One region of the Pseudomonas sp. GB2N2 genome, then DNA from elsewhere that is predicted to be linked to it. Evidence: predicted binding sites of a transcription regulator. Region 1 holds the regulator's gene; each other region holds the start of a gene.
The links. Region 1 encodes FliA, which starts transcription of late flagellar genes. Its sites were predicted from a motif close to CTAAAGTTTNNNNNNNNNNNGCCGNTAA; they were not measured.
Positions count from the first base shown of each region.

Region 2: motA (flagellar motor stator protein MotA) is a predicted target of FliA. The motif match lies at 1,621-1,648, and genes of this name have one in related genera.
Region 3: ACYZT4_RS05605 (methyl-accepting chemotaxis protein) is a predicted target of FliA. The motif match lies at 2,594-2,621, and genes of this name have one in related genera.
Region 4: ACYZT4_RS05785 (methyl-accepting chemotaxis protein) is a predicted target of FliA. The motif match lies at 2,911-2,938, and genes of this name have one in related genera.

Region 1 is NZ_CM142701.1:2,859,085-2,863,294, forward strand. It holds gene ACYZT4_RS13245 (chemotaxis protein CheA) at 1-632, opposite strand, end outside; gene ACYZT4_RS13250 (protein phosphatase CheZ) at 680-1,468, opposite strand; gene ACYZT4_RS13255 (chemotaxis response regulator CheY) at 1,491-1,862, opposite strand; gene fliA (RNA polymerase sigma factor FliA) at 2,030-2,770, opposite strand; gene fleN (flagellar synthesis regulator FleN) at 2,767-3,597, opposite strand; gene flhF (flagellar biosynthesis protein FlhF) at 3,714-4,210, opposite strand, start outside.
Region 2 is NZ_CM142701.1:4,019,475-4,023,684, forward strand. It holds gene motB (flagellar motor protein MotB) at 1-697, opposite strand, end outside; gene motA (flagellar motor stator protein MotA) at 701-1,552, opposite strand; gene ACYZT4_RS18580 (HDOD domain-containing protein) at 1,718-3,256, shown strand; gene ACYZT4_RS18585 (rhodanese-like domain-containing protein) at 3,318-4,133, shown strand; gene asd (archaetidylserine decarboxylase) at 4,152-4,210, shown strand, end outside.
Region 3 is NZ_CM142701.1:1,210,276-1,214,485, forward strand. It holds gene ACYZT4_RS05600 (DUF411 domain-containing protein) at 1-190, opposite strand, end outside; gene ACYZT4_RS05605 (methyl-accepting chemotaxis protein) at 534-2,525, opposite strand; gene ACYZT4_RS05610 (hypothetical protein) at 2,692-2,970, shown strand; gene ACYZT4_RS05615 (hypothetical protein) at 3,067-3,255, shown strand; gene ACYZT4_RS05620 (fe2+ zn2+ uptake regulation protein) at 3,275-3,646, opposite strand; gene pvdQ (bifunctional acylase PvdQ) at 3,943-4,210, shown strand, end outside.
Region 4 is NZ_CM142701.1:1,248,691-1,252,900, forward strand. It holds gene ACYZT4_RS05775 (AAA family ATPase) at 1-374, opposite strand, end outside; gene pnuC (nicotinamide riboside transporter PnuC) at 371-934, opposite strand; gene ACYZT4_RS05785 (methyl-accepting chemotaxis protein) at 1,149-2,783, opposite strand; gene ACYZT4_RS05790 (undecaprenyl-diphosphate phosphatase) at 3,077-3,907, shown strand; gene ACYZT4_RS05795 (DUF1294 domain-containing protein) at 3,904-4,210, shown strand, end outside.

The sequences.
Region 1 (4,210 bases):
ACGGCGAACTGGCCTTTGCCGTGCAATTGGTCGAGCAACGACTCGAACTCGGCATCGGTGATTTCATCGCTGGCTGCCGCATCGGCAGAAGTGACTGGAGCAGCCACTGGCGCCTCGGCCTGAGCCTTGACGGCGTTCAGCGAGTCCAGCAGTTGTTCAAATTCGTTATCGGTAATGTCGCCCGATTCGGCTTCGGCAGCCGGTTGTTCCAGCTCAGCCACAGGCGCGGCTTGATCGGCGGATTGCGGCTCGGCCAGACGGGCCAGCGCCGCGAGCAATTCAGGTGTAGCAGGCGTGATCGGGCTGCGTTCGCGGACTTCAGTGAACATGCTGTTCACCGCGTCCAGCGCTTCGAGAACCACGTCCATCAGTTCCGAGTCGACGCGACGCTCACCCTTGCGCAGGATGTCGAACACGTTCTCGGCGATGTGACAGCACTCCACCAGCTCGTTGAGCTGGAGGAAGCCGGCGCCCCCTTTTACAGTGTGAAAACCGCGAAAAATTGCATTGAGCAAATCCGCATCATCCGGTCGGCTTTCTAGCTCGACCAGCTGTTCGGACAGTTGCTCTAGAATCTCGCCGGCCTCAACCAGAAAATCCTGAAGGATTTCTTCATCGGCGCCGAAGCTCATTAAGGGGGTGCTCCTAACAGGTCTAAAAACCTAAAATACCTAAAATTCTAAAACCCTAGGCTGGATAGCAAATCGTCCACATCGTCCTGACCGGACACAACGTCTTCTCTTTTATCGGCATGAATCTGCGGACCTTCACCCTGAGAGAGATGTTTTTGCGGATCTTTTTCTGCAAGCATCGCGTCACGGTCATGTTCGATGCCCGCGAAGCGGTCCACCTGGCTGGCCATGAGTACGAGCTTGAGCAAGTTGCTTTCCACTTCGGTGACCAGTTGGGTCACACGCTTGATCACTTGACCGGTGAGGTCCTGATAATCCTGGGCGAGCAGGATGTCGTTGAGGTTGCTCGACACGGCGCGACCGTCTTCGCTGCTGCGCAGTAGAAAACCGTCGACTCGCCGGGCCAGTTCGCGGAACTCCTCAGCCCCGACTTCGCGACGCATGAACCGTCCCCAGTCGGTGCTCAATGCCTGGGCTTCATCACTCAGGCGGTTGACCAGCGGCGTGGCGTTTTCCACCAGGTCCATGGTGCGGTTGGCCGCGGCCTCAGTCAGCTTGACCACATACCCCAGACGCTCGGTGGCGTCGGTGATCTGGGACACTTCCTCGGCTTGCGGCATGTTCGGGTCAATCTGGAAATTGACGATCGCGCTATGCAACTCACGGGTGAGTTTGCCAACTTCCTGATACAGGCCGCGGTCACGGGTCTGGTTGAGCTCATGGATCAGTTGCACAGCGTCGCCGAACTTGCCTTTTTCGAGGCTCTCAACCAGTTCGACCGCGTGTTTTTTCAGGGTCGATTCAAAATCGCCCTGTGAAGATTCTTTGTGGTCCATAGCTCCCCCGTGGCGCAACTTCTCAACCGATGCGTTCGAAAATCTTCTCGATTTTGTCTTTCAACGCCTGGGCCGTGAAGGGTTTGACCACATAGCCGTTAACACCGGCCTGGGCCGCTTCGATGATCTGCTCGCGCTTGGCTTCAGCGGTGACCATCAGCACTGGCAAGTGCTTGAGCTTTTCATCGGCGCGCACGTGGCGCAGCAGGTCGATACCGGTCATGCCGGGCATGTTCCAGTCCGTTACCAGAAAGTCGATGCTGCCGCTGTTGAGCACCGGAATGGCAGTAGTGCCATCGTCGGCCTCGACCGTGTTGGTGAACCCAAGGTCACGCAACAGGTTTTTTATGATCCGCCGCATCGTTGAGAAGTCATCAACGATGAGGATTTTCATGTTCTTGTCCAATTCGACCTCCAAGCAGTCTTAAACGCGCCCAGCACCTGGACGCGCCATTTCAATCAATCCGGCAAAGCATTCGATGACTGTCTGGAGCACAACAGATCGAGACCGGCGCAGTTCAACACCACACCAGCCTCGTTCGCAGTGTCCCCACACTGCCTTCAGCGCGCTCGCCACTCCCCCAAACGCCCCCGCAAACGGGCCGCGCACTGGCTGTGTAACTGGCTGACCCGAGATTCGCTGACCCCCAGGACTTCACCGATTTCCTTGAGATTCAGCTCTTCGTCGTAGTACAGCGCCAACACCAGTCGCTCACGCTCCGGCAAATTGGCAATCGCGTCCGCCAGCGCCGCCTGGAAGCGTTCATCTTCCAGATCGCGTGACGGCTCGAGATGAGCACTTGCGCCATCCTCGTGCAGCCCTTCGTGTTCGCCGTCCTGCAACAGATCGTCGAAACTGAATAACCGGCTGCCCAGGGTGTCGTTCAAGATCCCGTAGTAATCGTCGAGACTCAATTGGAGTTCGGCCGCAACCTCGTGATCTTTAGCGTCACGACCGGTTTTTGCTTCAATCGAGCGAATAGCGTCGCTGACCATGCGGGTATTGCGGTGGACCGAACGTGGCGCCCAGTCCCCCTTGCGAACTTCATCGAGCATCGCGCCGCGGATTCGTATGCCCGCGTACGTCTCGAAACTCGCGCCTTTGCTGGCGTCATATTTGGTCGACACTTCAAGCAGGCCGATCATCCCGGCCTGGATCAGGTCTTCGACCTGGACACTGGCCGGCAGTCGCGCCAGCAAGTGATAGGCAATGCGTTTGACCAATGGCGCGTAACGCTCGATCAGCTCGTACTGCGCGTCACGTGCCGACTTCTTGTAGAGGTTGTAACCGCTGGATGTCATAGCACGGGCCCTGCCGTTTGTTGCACGAGGCGCTCGACGAAAAACTCCAGGTGCCCGCGCGGGTTGGCGGGCAGCGGCCAGGTATCGACCTTTTGTGCGATGGCCTTGAACGCCAGGGAGCACTTGGAACGCGGGAAAGCTTCATAGACTGCGCGCTGCTTTTGAACCGCCTTGCGCACGCTTTCGTCGTAAGGCACCGCGCCGACATATTGCAGGGCGACGTCCAGGAAGCGGTCCGTGACCTTAGTCAACTTGGCGAACAGGTTGCGGCCTTCCTGCGGGCTCTGGGCCATGTTGGCCAGGACGCGGAAGCGGTTCATGCCGTAGTCGCGGTTCAGCAGTTTGATCAGTGCGTAGGCGTCAGTGATCGAAGTCGGCTCGTCGCAGACCACCAGCAGGACTTCCTGCGCGGCGCGAACAAAACTGACTACCGAGTCACCGATACCTGCAGCGGTGTCGATCACCAGCACGTCGAGGTTGTCGCCGATATCGCTGAATGCCTGGATCAGACCGGCGTGCTGCGCCGGGCTCAAATGCACCATGCTCTGGGTGCCTGATGCGGCCGGGACGATGCGGATGCCGCCGGGGCCCTGCAACAGGACGTCGCGCAGCTCACAGCGGCCTTCGATCACGTCGGCCAGGGTACGTTTTGGTGTCAGTCCCAGCAGAACGTCAACGTTCGCCAGTCCCAGATCGGCGTCCAACAGCATGACGCGTCGGCCGAGCTCAGCCAGAGCCAGGGACAAGTTCACTGACACGTTAGTCTTGCCGACGCCACCTTTGCCGCCGGTCACCGCGATCACCTGTACGGGATGCATGCTGCCCATGTTATTTCTTTACCTTGTCTTGCATAGACGGAGGCCACATTACTGGCTGCGCGTTCTCAACCGGAACAATGCATGGCAGACCATCGATGTAGGTACAAAAACTTTTCATTGATACCTCAGCCGACCTGCTTGGTCGGGCTGTGGTAAATATCAGCGAACATGTCAGCCATGGCTTCTTCGCTGGGTTCTTCCTGCATTTGCACGCTGACGGCGCGACTGACCAACTGATGCCGACGCGGCAGATGCAAATCATCCGGAATCCGCGGTCCATCGGTCAGGTAAGCCACCGGCAACTCATGACTGATTGCCAGGCTCAACACTTCGCCCAGACTTGCCGTTTCATCCAGTTTAGTCAGGATGCAGCCAGCGAGCCCGCAGCGCTTGTAACTGTGATAAGCGGCCGTTAGAACCTGTTTCTGGCTGGTGGTTGCGAGAACCAGGTAATTTTTTGATTTGATGCCACGACCGGCCAGGCTTTCGAGCTGCATGCGCAGCGCCGGATCGCTGGCCTGCAGGCCCGCGGTATCGATCAGCACCACGCGTTTGCGCAGCAACGGCTCCAGCGCCTGGACCAGGGACTGGCCCGGATCGACGTGGGTCACCGACACGTTAA
Region 2 (4,210 bases), 1.2 Mb from region 1:
CGGCAACGAGCGCACGGCGGGCGGCGTTGGCGCGGTTGGCCGACAGCTCCCAGTTACCGAAATCGCCGGTGCCGGTGTACGGCTTGGCATCGGTGTGACCGCTGATGCTGATCTTGTTCGGCACCGCTTTGATGGTGTCGGCCATGGCCAGCAGGATGTCTTCGAAATACGGTTTCAGACGCGCACTGCCCGAGTCGAACATCGGCCGGTTTTCCGCGTCCATGATCTGGATGCGCAAGCCGTTCGGCGTGATCTCGAACAGGATCTGGTCCTTGAATTTCTGCAGTTGCGGGTTTTCTTCGACCTTGTTCTGCAACTCTTGCAGCAACAGTTCGAGGCGTTCTTTCTCGACCTGCTCGGCCATGCCTTCGACCTGCTCGGTGTCGACGGTCACTTTGTCCGGCTGCGGCTGGGATTTCACCTCGGGGTTGAGGGTGTTCTCCGGCGCCAGGGTCGGCGTGCCGCCCAGATCGATGATGTACGGCGTGCCGCTTTCGGAAAAACCGACCGGGTCCTTGAAGTACCCGGCGATGGCGATCTTCTGTTCCGGGGTGGCGGTGGACAGCAGCCACAGCACCAGGAAGAACGCCATCATCGCCGTCGCGAAGTCGGCGAAGGCGATTTTCCAGGAACCACCGTGATGCCCGCCCGCGTATTTCTTGACGCGCTTGATGATTATCGGCTGGTTATTTTCCATGACTTAACGTCCGCGAACCGCTTGTTCCAGCTCAGCGAAGCTAGGACGGTGCGCCGGGTACAGAACCTTGCGGCCGAATTCCACTGCCAGCGAGGGCGGCATGCCGGAAGCCGAAGCGACGAGCGAAGCCTTGATGGCTTCGTAGACGTTCAGTTCTTCCTTGGCATCGTGACCCAGCGCATGCGCCAGGGGGCCAAAGAAACCGTAGGCGGCCAGAATACCGAAGAAGGTACCGACCAGTGCCGCACCGACGTGCAGACCGATCATTTTCTGATCGCTTTCACCCAGCGAGGCCATGGTCACCACGATACCCAATACCGCCGCGACGATACCGAACCCGGGCATGGCGTCAGCAATGCCGTTCACCGCGTGGGAAGGGTGATCCAGGTCTTCCTTGAGGCTGGTCAGCTCCATGTCGAACAGGCCTTCCAGCTCATGGGGCGCCATGTTGCCGGAGGACATGATGCGCAGGTAGTCACAGATATACGCCGTCATGCGGTCGTCTTTCAGGACTGCCGGGTACTTGGCGAAGATGGGGCTCGCGGCGGCGTCTTCGATGTCGCCTTCGATGGCCATCATGCCTTCGCGGCGGGACTTGTTGAGGATCTCGTAAATCAGCCCCAGCACTTCCAGGTAAAAGGTGTGGTTGAAGCGTGAACTGAACATGCCCAGGGATTTCTTGAGCACGTGCACGAACATGTGCCCGGGGTTTGCCTGCAGGAATGCACCGAGGGCCGCACCCCCGATGATCATCACCTCGAAGGGTTGGATCAGGGCGGCAATTTTGCCGTGGGAGAGCACGTATCCGCCGAGCACGCTCGCGAATACGACGATGATGCCGATTATTTTAGCCATAGGTAGGGGAGCACTTACTGAGTCGGGTTCAAGGTCATATTCGGAAGTTAAAAAATCTCTTCTTCTACTTATCGGCAAAACTGCGCCAGACTATAGCCAGTTCAAGCGAAAAGCCAATTTGGCCCCCTACGGCACAGGTAATGCAGACGATGATCGCGTCCAACCATGGCTAACGTAACGAACGTCCCCACGCCAAAACCGACCACACTCGCCGGCTGGGTCAAGCTTCTCGATGGCGTGCACCTACCCGTCCCGCAAGACAGTCATGACCTTGTATGCAAGGCGATCCGCGATAACCGCAGCTCGTTGCGCGACATCGCCGACTTGATGCAGGACAGCCCCGCCCTGGCCCTCGGCGTTATTCGTGAAGCCAACCGACACACCCACGGCAGCATGACGGCGCCGGCGGAAAACCTAGAGGTGGCGATCAATCGCCTCGGTTTGAAGCGCACCGAAGAGCTGCTCGCCCGATTGCCCGCCGAGCCGGAAGCGCAAATCCCGGTCGGCTTGCGCCAACTGCAGTTGATCAGCCAGCACGCGACCCAACAGGCCAACGGTTTTTTCGCCGCACGTCTTGCGCGACTGTGGCAAGACATCCATTGGGGCAGCCTGCTGTTTCTTTCGCCGCTGTGGCCCATGGCGCTGATCCATCCGCAGTTGCTCGAAGAATGGGAACTGCGGGTCATGCATAAAGGAGAGTCGGCACGCAAGGTCGAAAAACAATTGTTTGGCGTGCGCCTGCTGGAGATCGCTTACGCGCTGGTGGAGATCTGGCACCTGCCGATCTGGGTGCAGCAGGGTTACAAGCTGCTGCTCAATGAGCAACGCGAGCTGGTGAAAGTGCTGCGCATCGCCCGTGACAGCGATCACCCGTTGCGCCAGCAGAACCGCCTTGATGACGATCCGACCTTGCGCCGCTGGCTCAATCAACCGGCCAATACGGTATTGCTGGCCAACGGCCTGGCGCTGTCGGCGCAGCAAGCTTGGGACAGTCCGCACAGTGAACGCTGGCAGTACCTGACCAGCCTTTACCTGCAGATGCCGATGGACGAAGTGCAGCAGCAATTGCACCAACAGGCCGCCAACAGCGCGCGCCAGCATGCCCGGCCAGACCTCTGGCACCCTGCCGTTTCGCTGCTCTGGCCGTGGGGTGCGAACCGTGTTCATGCGGGATTGCTGCCGGCCGCCGCGCCAACGGCTGACGATCTGACGAAATGGCGCAGTCAATGTGCCGAACTGTTGGTAGAACCGAGCCGTTTCACCAATGCCATGCACTTGACCACCGCCGCCCGTGACGCGCTGGTCGCGTGCGGCATGCGCCGGGTGATGATCCTGATGGCCGACCGCACGCATGCCAATCTTCGAGTGCACCAGGTTGCCGGGCTGCCTAAAGAGGCCGCGGGCCTGAATATCGTGGTGAGCCAGAGCAAGGTGTTGCAACGCCTGCTGTCGCAACAGGCGCAGGTGCGCCTGTCACCGGCCAACAATGCACAGTTTTCGGCGCTGCTGCCGGTCAGCCTGCGTTCACAGTTCGGCGGCGAACACCTGCTGTTGCGCTCGCTGGTCAACAACGGCCGCGTGATCATGATCGTGGTGGCGGATCAGGGCGGCGGGCCGTTTTCTGAAATCACTGTGCAAGCCTTCGGCAAAACCGCGCAGTGCATCGAGAAAGCGCTGCACAGCTTTAGCCAACGCAGCCAATGAACCGTTACAATCCCCCTCTAATCCCTTCTACAATCCCCCCTTTGTGCTCTGGAGACCTCACATGTCTGACTTCTCTGGCTTGCCGCTGGTGATTGAACCGAGCGACTTGCTTCCTCGCCTCGACGCCCGCGATCTGATTCTGGTGGACCTGACCAGCAGCGCCCGCTATGCCGAAGGGCATATTCCCGGTGCGCGTTTTGTCGACCCGAAGCGCACGCAACTCGGCCAACCGCCGGCGCCGGGCCTGATACCGGCGCACGGGGCACTCGAAACGTTGTTCGGCGAGCTGGGGCACAACGCCGATGCGGTCTACGTCGTGTACGACGATGAGGGCGGCGGTTGGGCCGGTCGTTTTATCTGGCTGCTGGATGTCATCGGCCACCGCAAATATCACTATATCGACGGAGGTCTGACGTCCTGGCTGGCAGAAGGCTCGCCCATGTCGATCCAGATCCCGCCCGTAGGCGGCGGCCCGGTTGCGTTGACGCTGCACGACGAGCCTACCGCCACCCGCGAGTACTTGCAAAGTCGTCTCGGCGCTGCCGACCTGGCGATCTGGGACGCGCGCGGACCGCTGGAGTACTCCGGCGAGAAAGTCCTGGCAGCCAAGGCCGGGCACATTCCCGGCGCGGTCAATTTCGAATGGACTGCGGGCATGGATCAAGCGCGCAACCTGCGCATCCGCACGGACATGCCGCAGATCCTCGAACAACTCGGGATCAGCAAAGACAAGGAAGTGATTACCCACTGCCAGACTCACCATCGATCTGGCTTCACCTATCTGGTGGCCAAGTCCCTCGGTTATCCGCGGGTCAAAGGCTACGCCGGTTCCTGGGGCGAATGGGGCAACCATCCCGATACGCCTGTAGAGATTTAAGGTTTTTAAGGACAGTTAATGAATAAGCGTCTGTTTATCCTCAGCCAATACCTGTTGCCTCACCATTTGCTCTCGCG
Region 3 (4,210 bases), 1.6 Mb from region 1:
TGAAGGCGCTCATGTCGGTTTCGACGTGATCTTCGACCTTGAAGCCGTTGGCTTCCAGGTGGCTGATCCATTTTTTGCAGCAGCCGCAGTTGGCATCGCGGTGGACTTCGATCGGGATCAGGTCGGCGGCCTGGGCCAGGGAGGAGATGAACAGGGCGCTCAGGGCGATCAGGCGCAGGTGGGTTGGCATGGCAGGATCTCGGCTGGGGTGGAGGTCGCAAGGACAGGCATTTTGACTGCTTTATTCGGTCAAGAGCGGGGAGATTGTTTCCAATTGATGCTGAGTTTGGGGATGCCTGCGTTCGGCCGGCGTGGTTAATGGGGCGCCTCCAATCAAAAACAAAACCTCGGCAGCCTCTGGGCCGACCGGGGCTTCAAGCGGGCGCGCTGCGCTTGTTTGACCGTGCACATCCTCCGGGCTGACGCTCCCCCGTAGGAGGCTGGTTGCTGGCGATGGCGAAGTGTCAGTCGACATGTTTATCGCTTGAACGGACGCCATCGCCAGCAAGCTGAACGGGTCAAGTAATCCCGGCTCACCGGACTTTAAACCGCCCCATGATCGCGCTGACGCGTGCGTTGGCTTCCAGCAATTGCCGGGTATTGAGTTCACTCGCCTGGCCGCTTTTCACCAGTTCATCCACCATGTGGCGGATTTGCACCATGCTGCGATTGATCTCTTCCGTCACCGCACTTTGCTGTTCGGCGGCGGTGGCGATCTGGGTGCTGAGGCTGTTGATGTGGCTGACGGAGCCGGCCATTTCGTCCAGTCCCGTATTGACCCGCGCCGTGGCGTCGGCTGCCGACTGGCAGCTGGCTTGGGTGTTTTCCATGGCGCTTACCGAGGAGCTCACGCCTTGGGTGAGGCGGGTGAGCATTTCGTTGATTTCCGAGGTGCTAGCCTGAGTACGGGCGGCGAGGGCGCGGACTTCGTCGGCCACCACCGCAAAACCTCGACCTTGCTCGCCGGCCCGGGCGGCTTCGATGGCGGCGTTGAGCGCCAGCAAGTTGGTTTGCCCGGCAATGGCGCCGATCACCCCGAGGATCTCGGTAATGCGCTGGGCGTCCTGTTGCATGCTTTCGACTTTGTGGGTGGCGCTGGCCACTTCTTCGATCAGCGCGATGACGCTGTTGGACGCTTCGCCCACAACCACCCGTGAGCGGTCAGCATTTTCATTGGCGCGTTTGGTGAAAGCCGCGGTTTCGGCGGCGTTCTGCGCCACGCTTTCGGCGGTCGAACTCATTTCTGTGATTGCGGTAACGGTCTGATCGGTTTCCGAAGCGTGGCGCACCAGAATCTGGCTGGTGTGCGCTGACGTGCGTTGCAGGTTGTCGAGGCTGGACGCCATGGCCCCTGTGGCCTGGGTGACTTCGCCGATCATGCTTTGCAGGTAAGCGATGAAGGCGTTGACCGAGTGGCCGATGGCGCCCAGTTCATCTTCGGCGCGGATGGTGATGCGTTTTGTCAGGTCGGCGTCGCCGGCGGACAGCGCGTCAATGTTGGCTTTGAGGGTTTTCAAACGCTGGACCAGCTGGCGGATCGCGTAAATTTGCAGCAGCACCAGCAGGATCACCAACGGAATCTGCAGCAGGCTCAGGGTACTGAGTACGTCGTCACGCTGGGCGGTGATCAGTTTGGTCGGCAGGGCGGTCGCGAGGAACCAAGGGCTGCCCTGGATCGGACGCATGAAGAAGGTGCTGGCTTCGCCGTTGTTGTCGAACTCGACCCGCTGCGCGTGATCACGGTTTTGCAGGCCGGCTTTTACCTGACTGGCGAAGGGCGAGTTGCCCGCCAGATCGCTGATGTTTTTCAGCACGATCGGCCCGCTGATGCGCGAGCTGTTGCTGATGATCTTGCCGTCGGCCTCGACGATCAGCATTTCGGCGCCGAGGTCTTTTTCCTTGCGCGCCACCAGGTCGTTGAAAAAACCGAGGGTCACGTCGATGGTCGACACGCCGTACGCCGCGCCGTTTTTCTGGATGGCCATGGCGCAGTTGGTGCGCGGCTCGGCGCTCGCGTCATCTTTATAGGCCGCTGCCCAGGCGCATTGCCCGCGTGGCGTTTGCATGCCGCCCTTGTACCAGGTCTGGTCGTAATAGTTGGGGGCGGCGTCGCTGTTCCAGAAGGTGTTCACTGCCAGTTTGCCCGAGGCATCGCGGTGCCAGAAGGTACTGAATTTGTTGCGTCCGGCTTCACGCTGGCCGGGCAGGGGCCAGATGCCGCCGCCGAAAACTTTCAGCTCGCCGTACTGATCGACCAGGCCCGGCAACACGCTGTCGATAGCGGCGCTGTCGAGCAGGGGAATGGTTTGCGTAATGCTGCGTTGTTGCGCCTGAACCTTGTTCAGTTCGCCCTGGATTTGTTCGGCAACTTCGGCGATGCGGTTGAGCGCCACTTGTTCTTCGGTGTGGCGCAGCTTCGGTGCAACCAGCTGGCTGATGCCGACCACCGTGAGGATCGACAGCAACAGAATGAACAGGACCAGAAACAGCGTGTAGCGAGCCTGAATGGTACGGAATGCGGGCATGGAGCCGGGTCCTTTTTAGCAGCGTTCTTATTGTGGTGATCGGTGTGGAATTCGGCGCTTCAAAAGGACTATCGGCCCGCATGAGTCGAGCTTTAGGTACGTTTGTGCAAGAACTAGGATAGGTGGGAAAGATGGGAGAGGTGAAGCTTATCGGCCGAGCAACTTCATGACTTTTTCAGTGATCAGTCAGGTCGCTGAAAAAACCTTAACGATGCTGGTAGTAGCCGGGTCCGCCTCGGCCATCGTAATGGCGGTCGCCGTGCCAGCCACCGTGGGGGAAAATAATGCAGCCGCTCAGGGACAGAATGGCAAGCAGGGGAATCAGCAGTGTGATTCGACGGAACATTTCAAAATCCTCATGGTTATCGCCGCTATGAAGCCAAATTTCTTCATCGGCTGTAACATGAGACCCCGTTTGCAGCGTCTCATCCCCGGAGAACGGTAGGGGCTTGGCATGCATCCGGATACACAGCGGATACATCTTGCAGTTTCAGGCTTACATGTAAGTTTTTGATTAAGCTTTTTGTTAAAAGGAAGGGCAATGACCCAGTCACAACGTTTGAAATATTCGATTCTGATCTCCCTGGTGGTTCTGGGGATCATGTTTGGCCTGTCGTATTTGCAAAATACCGGGGTCATCAGCGAGAAGCTGTTCCAGTACATCGCTATTGGCGTGGCGGTGATCGTGGTGGTAGTCAACGGCGTGATGCGCCGCAAGGTCAAGCCCTGAGCGACGCCGGCGGGCAGGCTTATTCGCCGTGCAAAATAGCGACAGCTTGCGAGTGCAGGCTGTAGCTCTTGTCCGGGTTCAAAGTAATCACGCCTTCGCTGCACAGGCGTTTCAACACTTCACGCACACTGAGGAAGGACAGGGGAATATCCAGGTCCAGCAGGTGGGTGTGCACGCCGCGCACGCCCAGGCTGCGGTCGTTGTCGGCGGCATTCAGCAGCGCATCAATGACTTTCAGGCGAATCAGGCTGGTGCGCAGGCCAAAGCTCTTGAGCAGCACCCTGATCCTTTCGTTGCCATGACATTCGGTCCGTTCATTGAACAGGCCCGAGCCCATGGAAGTGCCCAGTGGTGCGGTGCTGCCGTCCGTTGGCAGTTGCGAGTTGTGCATGCAAAAACTCCTTATTCAGAGCCTGAACCGGGAAAATGTGTTGGTTGCTCTTAGTTTGTAAGACGTACGAGCCCGGCAAATCATGAAGCCCCGGATGTAGAAATTTTGTCGCCACCGCGTCACAAACCCGTAAATCCTCCTTAAATTTTTCTCCCGTATCTCGTTCCCTGTAGGAGCGAGCTTGCTCGCGATGGTCGTTAACGATAACGCTCAAAGCCTGACACCCCGCGGCGTCCTTCCTACCGTCCATCGCGAGCAAGCTCGTTTCTACAGGTTTATTCGATTTCGGAGCGAGCGTGATTATTAACAGGCAGTTAACCCGATTGAGCCTTGCCGCCGTGTTGGCGGGATTGAGCCTTGCGGCAAACGCGCGCAGCCAGCCCGAACAGGCGATGGTCGATATTCGCCGGACCAGCTTCGGCGTGCCGCACATTCGCGCCGACAACGAACGCGGCCTTGGCTACGGCATTGGTTACGCCTACGCGCAGGACAATCTGTGCCTGCTGGCAAACGAGATCACCACGGTGAATGGTGAACGTTCACGGTATTTCGGCCCTGAGCAGT
Region 4 (4,210 bases), 1.6 Mb from region 1:
CAACGCTGTCCGTCGTCATGCCAGCCCACGGCGTCAGGGCTCAGCAATAAATGCAGGTCGTAGTGCCTGGCGAGCAAGGCCTGCTCAATCCAGTCCGGGCAATCACCGAACAACGTGCGACTCCACAGGATATTGCTTAGCAGGTGCGTGTCGAGAATTAGCAGTGAGGACTGTTCGTTCCGTGCCGTGTCTTCCCACCCGAGCTGGCCATCGGCTATGGGCGTGATGTCTTCATAGCAAGTTACACGCGCCTCAGTGTCGATGAAATGCCGAACATATTCGCCGACCACTATGCCGCCGAAGTTGGCGTGAATCTCACTCGCGAGCCAGCTCTTGCCGCTGGATTCGGGACCGGTCAGCACCAGGACTTTCATGTGCGCAGCGCCGGATCAGCACGCCATTCTCGCCAGCCTTCCACGGCAATCACGGTAAACAATGCGTAGAGTCCTGCCGTCAGGTACATGCCCTTATAGATGAAGAGCCCGACGAAGATCACATCCAGGGTGATCCACAGTGGCCAGCACTGAACGCGCTTTTGCGCCATCCAGACCTGCGCCACCAGGCTGAAGCCGGTCAACGCGGCATCGAGCCAGGGTTGGGCGGCATCGGTCCAGAGCGCCATCGCCGCGCCGAGCAACAAACTGCCGAGGGCGCCGATGGCCAGGCCTGCCGCGATCGATTGCCCCGTGAGTTGACTGACCTGCCGCCCTTGCCGTGCCTTCCCCGCGCGCGTCCACTGCCACCAACCATAAACCTGCAACGCGGCATAGACCACTTGCAACAGCATGTCCGAATACAGCTTCACCTCAAAAAACACCCCGCTGTAAACCAGCACCATCACCAGACCGATCGGCCAGCACCAAGGATTCTGTTTGACCGTCAACCAGACGGCAATGACACCGAGGGCGGCGGCAAACAGTTCAAGCCCGGACATGGAGGTTCCTTGGGGAGTTGCGGAAAAGGGGGGCAGATTGTACCGGGTAGGCAAGCCGCCATGCGCGGTATTTGTAGCAGCTGTCGGGCCTGCGAGGCTGCGGAGCAGTCGTCAATCAGGCGCCGCGGAATGTCTGGCAAACCGGGGTGCAGGATTTTACGACTGCTGCGCAGCCTCGCGCTGCTCGACAGCTGCTACGAGGCCGTGAAGGTGCCTACACCCGGAACTGCTTCAGCAACCCATTCAACTGCTCGCTCAATGCTTTCAACCGCACGCTCGCCACGCTCGACTGCTCCGCCGCCAGCGCCGTGTGGTGGGACAACCCCGCTGCCTGGGTGACGTTCTGGTTGATGTCCTCGACCACATGGGCCTGTTGCAGCGTCGCACTGGCGATGGAGGCGTTCAGCCCGTTGAGGTTGCGCAGGGCTTGGGCGATGGCGTTCAGGCTGGCACCGGCGAGGCCGGCCTGTTCGATGGTCAGCTGGGAGGCGCGGCTGCTGTCGCTGATGACCTTGACCGCAGCCTCGGAGTGGGATTGCAGGCGCTCGATCATCGACTGAATTTCGGCGGTGGACTTCTGTGTACGCTGGGCCAGCAAGCGAACTTCATCGGCCACCACGGCAAATCCACGACCCTGCTCGCCGGCACGGGCGGCCTCGATGGCGGCATTGAGTGCCAGCAGATTGGTCTGCTCGGCGATGGAGCGGATCACTTCCAGCACACTGCCAATCTGCGTGCTTTCGGTCGCCAGGGTGCGGATGACTTCCACGGCCTGATCAATCGTCGAAGACAATTTGTCTATCTGCTGCAGGCTGCTGTCAATGTTGACCTGACCTTGTTGCGCCTGGGATTCGGCATTGCGCATTTCGCTGGCCGCGTGCTCGGCGTTCTTCGCCACATCCTGCACGCCGTAGGTCACCTCATTAATAGCCGTGGCCACCAGTTCCATCTGCTGGGATTGCTGCTGGCTGCGTTGCTGGGCCTGGGCGGCGTCGTTGCCCAACTCGCTGGACGACTGGCCAAGGGCGCTGGCGGACACCTGCAACTCACCGATCACCCCCCGCAACTTGGCGGTAAACGCATTGAAGTGGCGCGCCAGTTGCGTGACTTCATCCTGGCCATGGGTGTCGAGGCTGCGGGTCAGGTCGCTTTCGCCGCTGGCAATGTTGGCCATGGCGTTCACGGTGTCCTGGAGCGGACGCACGATGCTGCGGGCAATCAGAATCACCAGCAGCGCCATGATCGCCGCAATCACCAGGCCGACGCCGGTGGCTTTCCAGACCTGGCCCGTGAACTCGGCCTGCACGTCATCGATGTACACACCTGAACCGATCACCCAGCCCCAGGGTTCGAACAGTTTGACGTAGGAGGTTTTCCCCACCGGATCGCTGGCACCCGGTTTCGGCCAGCGGTAATTGATCGCCCCGGCGCCCTTGGATTTGGCGATGGCCACCATTTCATTGAACACCGCAAAGCCGTCCGGATCGCGAATCGCCGAGAGGTTCTGGCCATCGAGTTTCGGGTTGGCCGGGTGCATGATCATCACCGGCGTCAGGTCATTGATCCAGAAGTAGTCGTTCTGGTCATAGCGCAGACCGCGAACAGCAGTCAGTGCCTGCTTCTGCGCCGCGTCGCGCGTCAGCGTGCCGGCCGTTTCCAGGTCGTGGAAATAGGCGAGGATGCCGCTGGCAGTCTGCACCACATGCTGGGTTTTCTGCGCCTTGGCGCGATACAGGTCTTCGTTAATCTGCTTGAGCATCAACGCGCCCAAGGTCAAAAGCATCATGACGGCCACGATCAGAATGAGCCACAAACGGCGGCTGATTGACATATTGCGCAAGCTGTTCATAACGCGGTCACTCCGGTGTCTTATTCTTGTAATAAATGATCGCCAGCATCCGATCACATTTTGCTGATCGGGCCTACCCGACCCAAGTCCAACAACGTGGCAGCGTAAATCGGGCTTGTCTGATAGGATTTCGGCCCCGCACGGAAAAACCTGAATCCATGTCGACGTTTCACGGAATTTTTACCGTTCCGTCCGGATTCTGTGCGCGGGACTTTTAGCTACGCTGGTTGCAGCGAACGACTTGAAAAAATATTAACGGGGCATGCCGTCGCGCATCGCTTCCTGGGGGATTGATGGATCTTTGGACCGCTGTGCAGGCATTGATACTTGGGGTTGTAGAAGGGCTGACGGAGTTTTTACCGATTTCCAGTACCGGACACCAGATTATTGTGGCCGACTTGCTCGATTTCGGCGGTGAGCGCGCTATCGCGTTCAACATCATTATCCAGTTGGGCGCGATTCTGGCCGTGGTGTGGGAGTTTCGCCGCAAGATCCTCGATGTAGTGACTGGCTTGCCGACACAACCCAGTGCCCGGCGCTTTACCGCCAACCTGCTGATTGCCTTCATTCCAGCCGTGGTATTGGGGGTGATTTTTTCCGATCTGATCCACCATTACCTGTTCAACCCGATAACGGTGGCAGCGGCATTGGTCGTGGGCGGGATCATCATGTTGTGGGCGGAAAAACGTCAGCATGAGGTGCACGCCGAAACCGTTGACGAGATCACCTGGCAAGACGCACTGAAAGTCGGTTTCGCCCAATGCCTGGCGATGATTCCCGGCACCTCGCGTTCGGGCTCGACCATCATTGGTGGCCTGCTGTTCGGCCTGTCGCGCAAGACGGCCACCGAGTTCTCGTTCTTCCTGGCGATGCCGACCATGGTCGCGGCGGCGGTGTACTCGGGCTTCAAATATCGGCACCTGTTCGTGGCGGCTGATTTCCCGGTGTTTGCGGTCGGTTTTGTCACCGCGTTCATCTTCGCGATGATTGCAGTCAAAGCGTTGCTGAAGTTTATTGCCAGCCACAGCTATGCGGCTTTCGCCTGGTATCGCATTGCTTTCGGCCTGGTCATTCTGGCGACCTGGCAGTTTGGCTGGATCGACTGGAGCGCGGCCAAGGCATGAATGAGGCCAGCGCGCGCAACATTCCCGGACGCAACTCCGGTGGGCAGATTCAGAATCCAAGGCTGAAATTGCTGGTGTTCGCCATCGTGTGCGCGCTGCCGCTGATTGGGTCGGTGTCGTTCTGGCTGCGAGGGATTTCGCTGATTCCGCTGGCGGCCTACGGCATCGTCAGCGTGTTGGCGTTCTTCCTGTATTGGAGCGACAAGCGCAAGGCCCGCACCGATCGCTGGCGCACGCCCGAAAACGTATTGCATGCGGTCGAACTCGCGGGCGGCTGGCCCGGCGCCCTGGTGGCGCAACAAG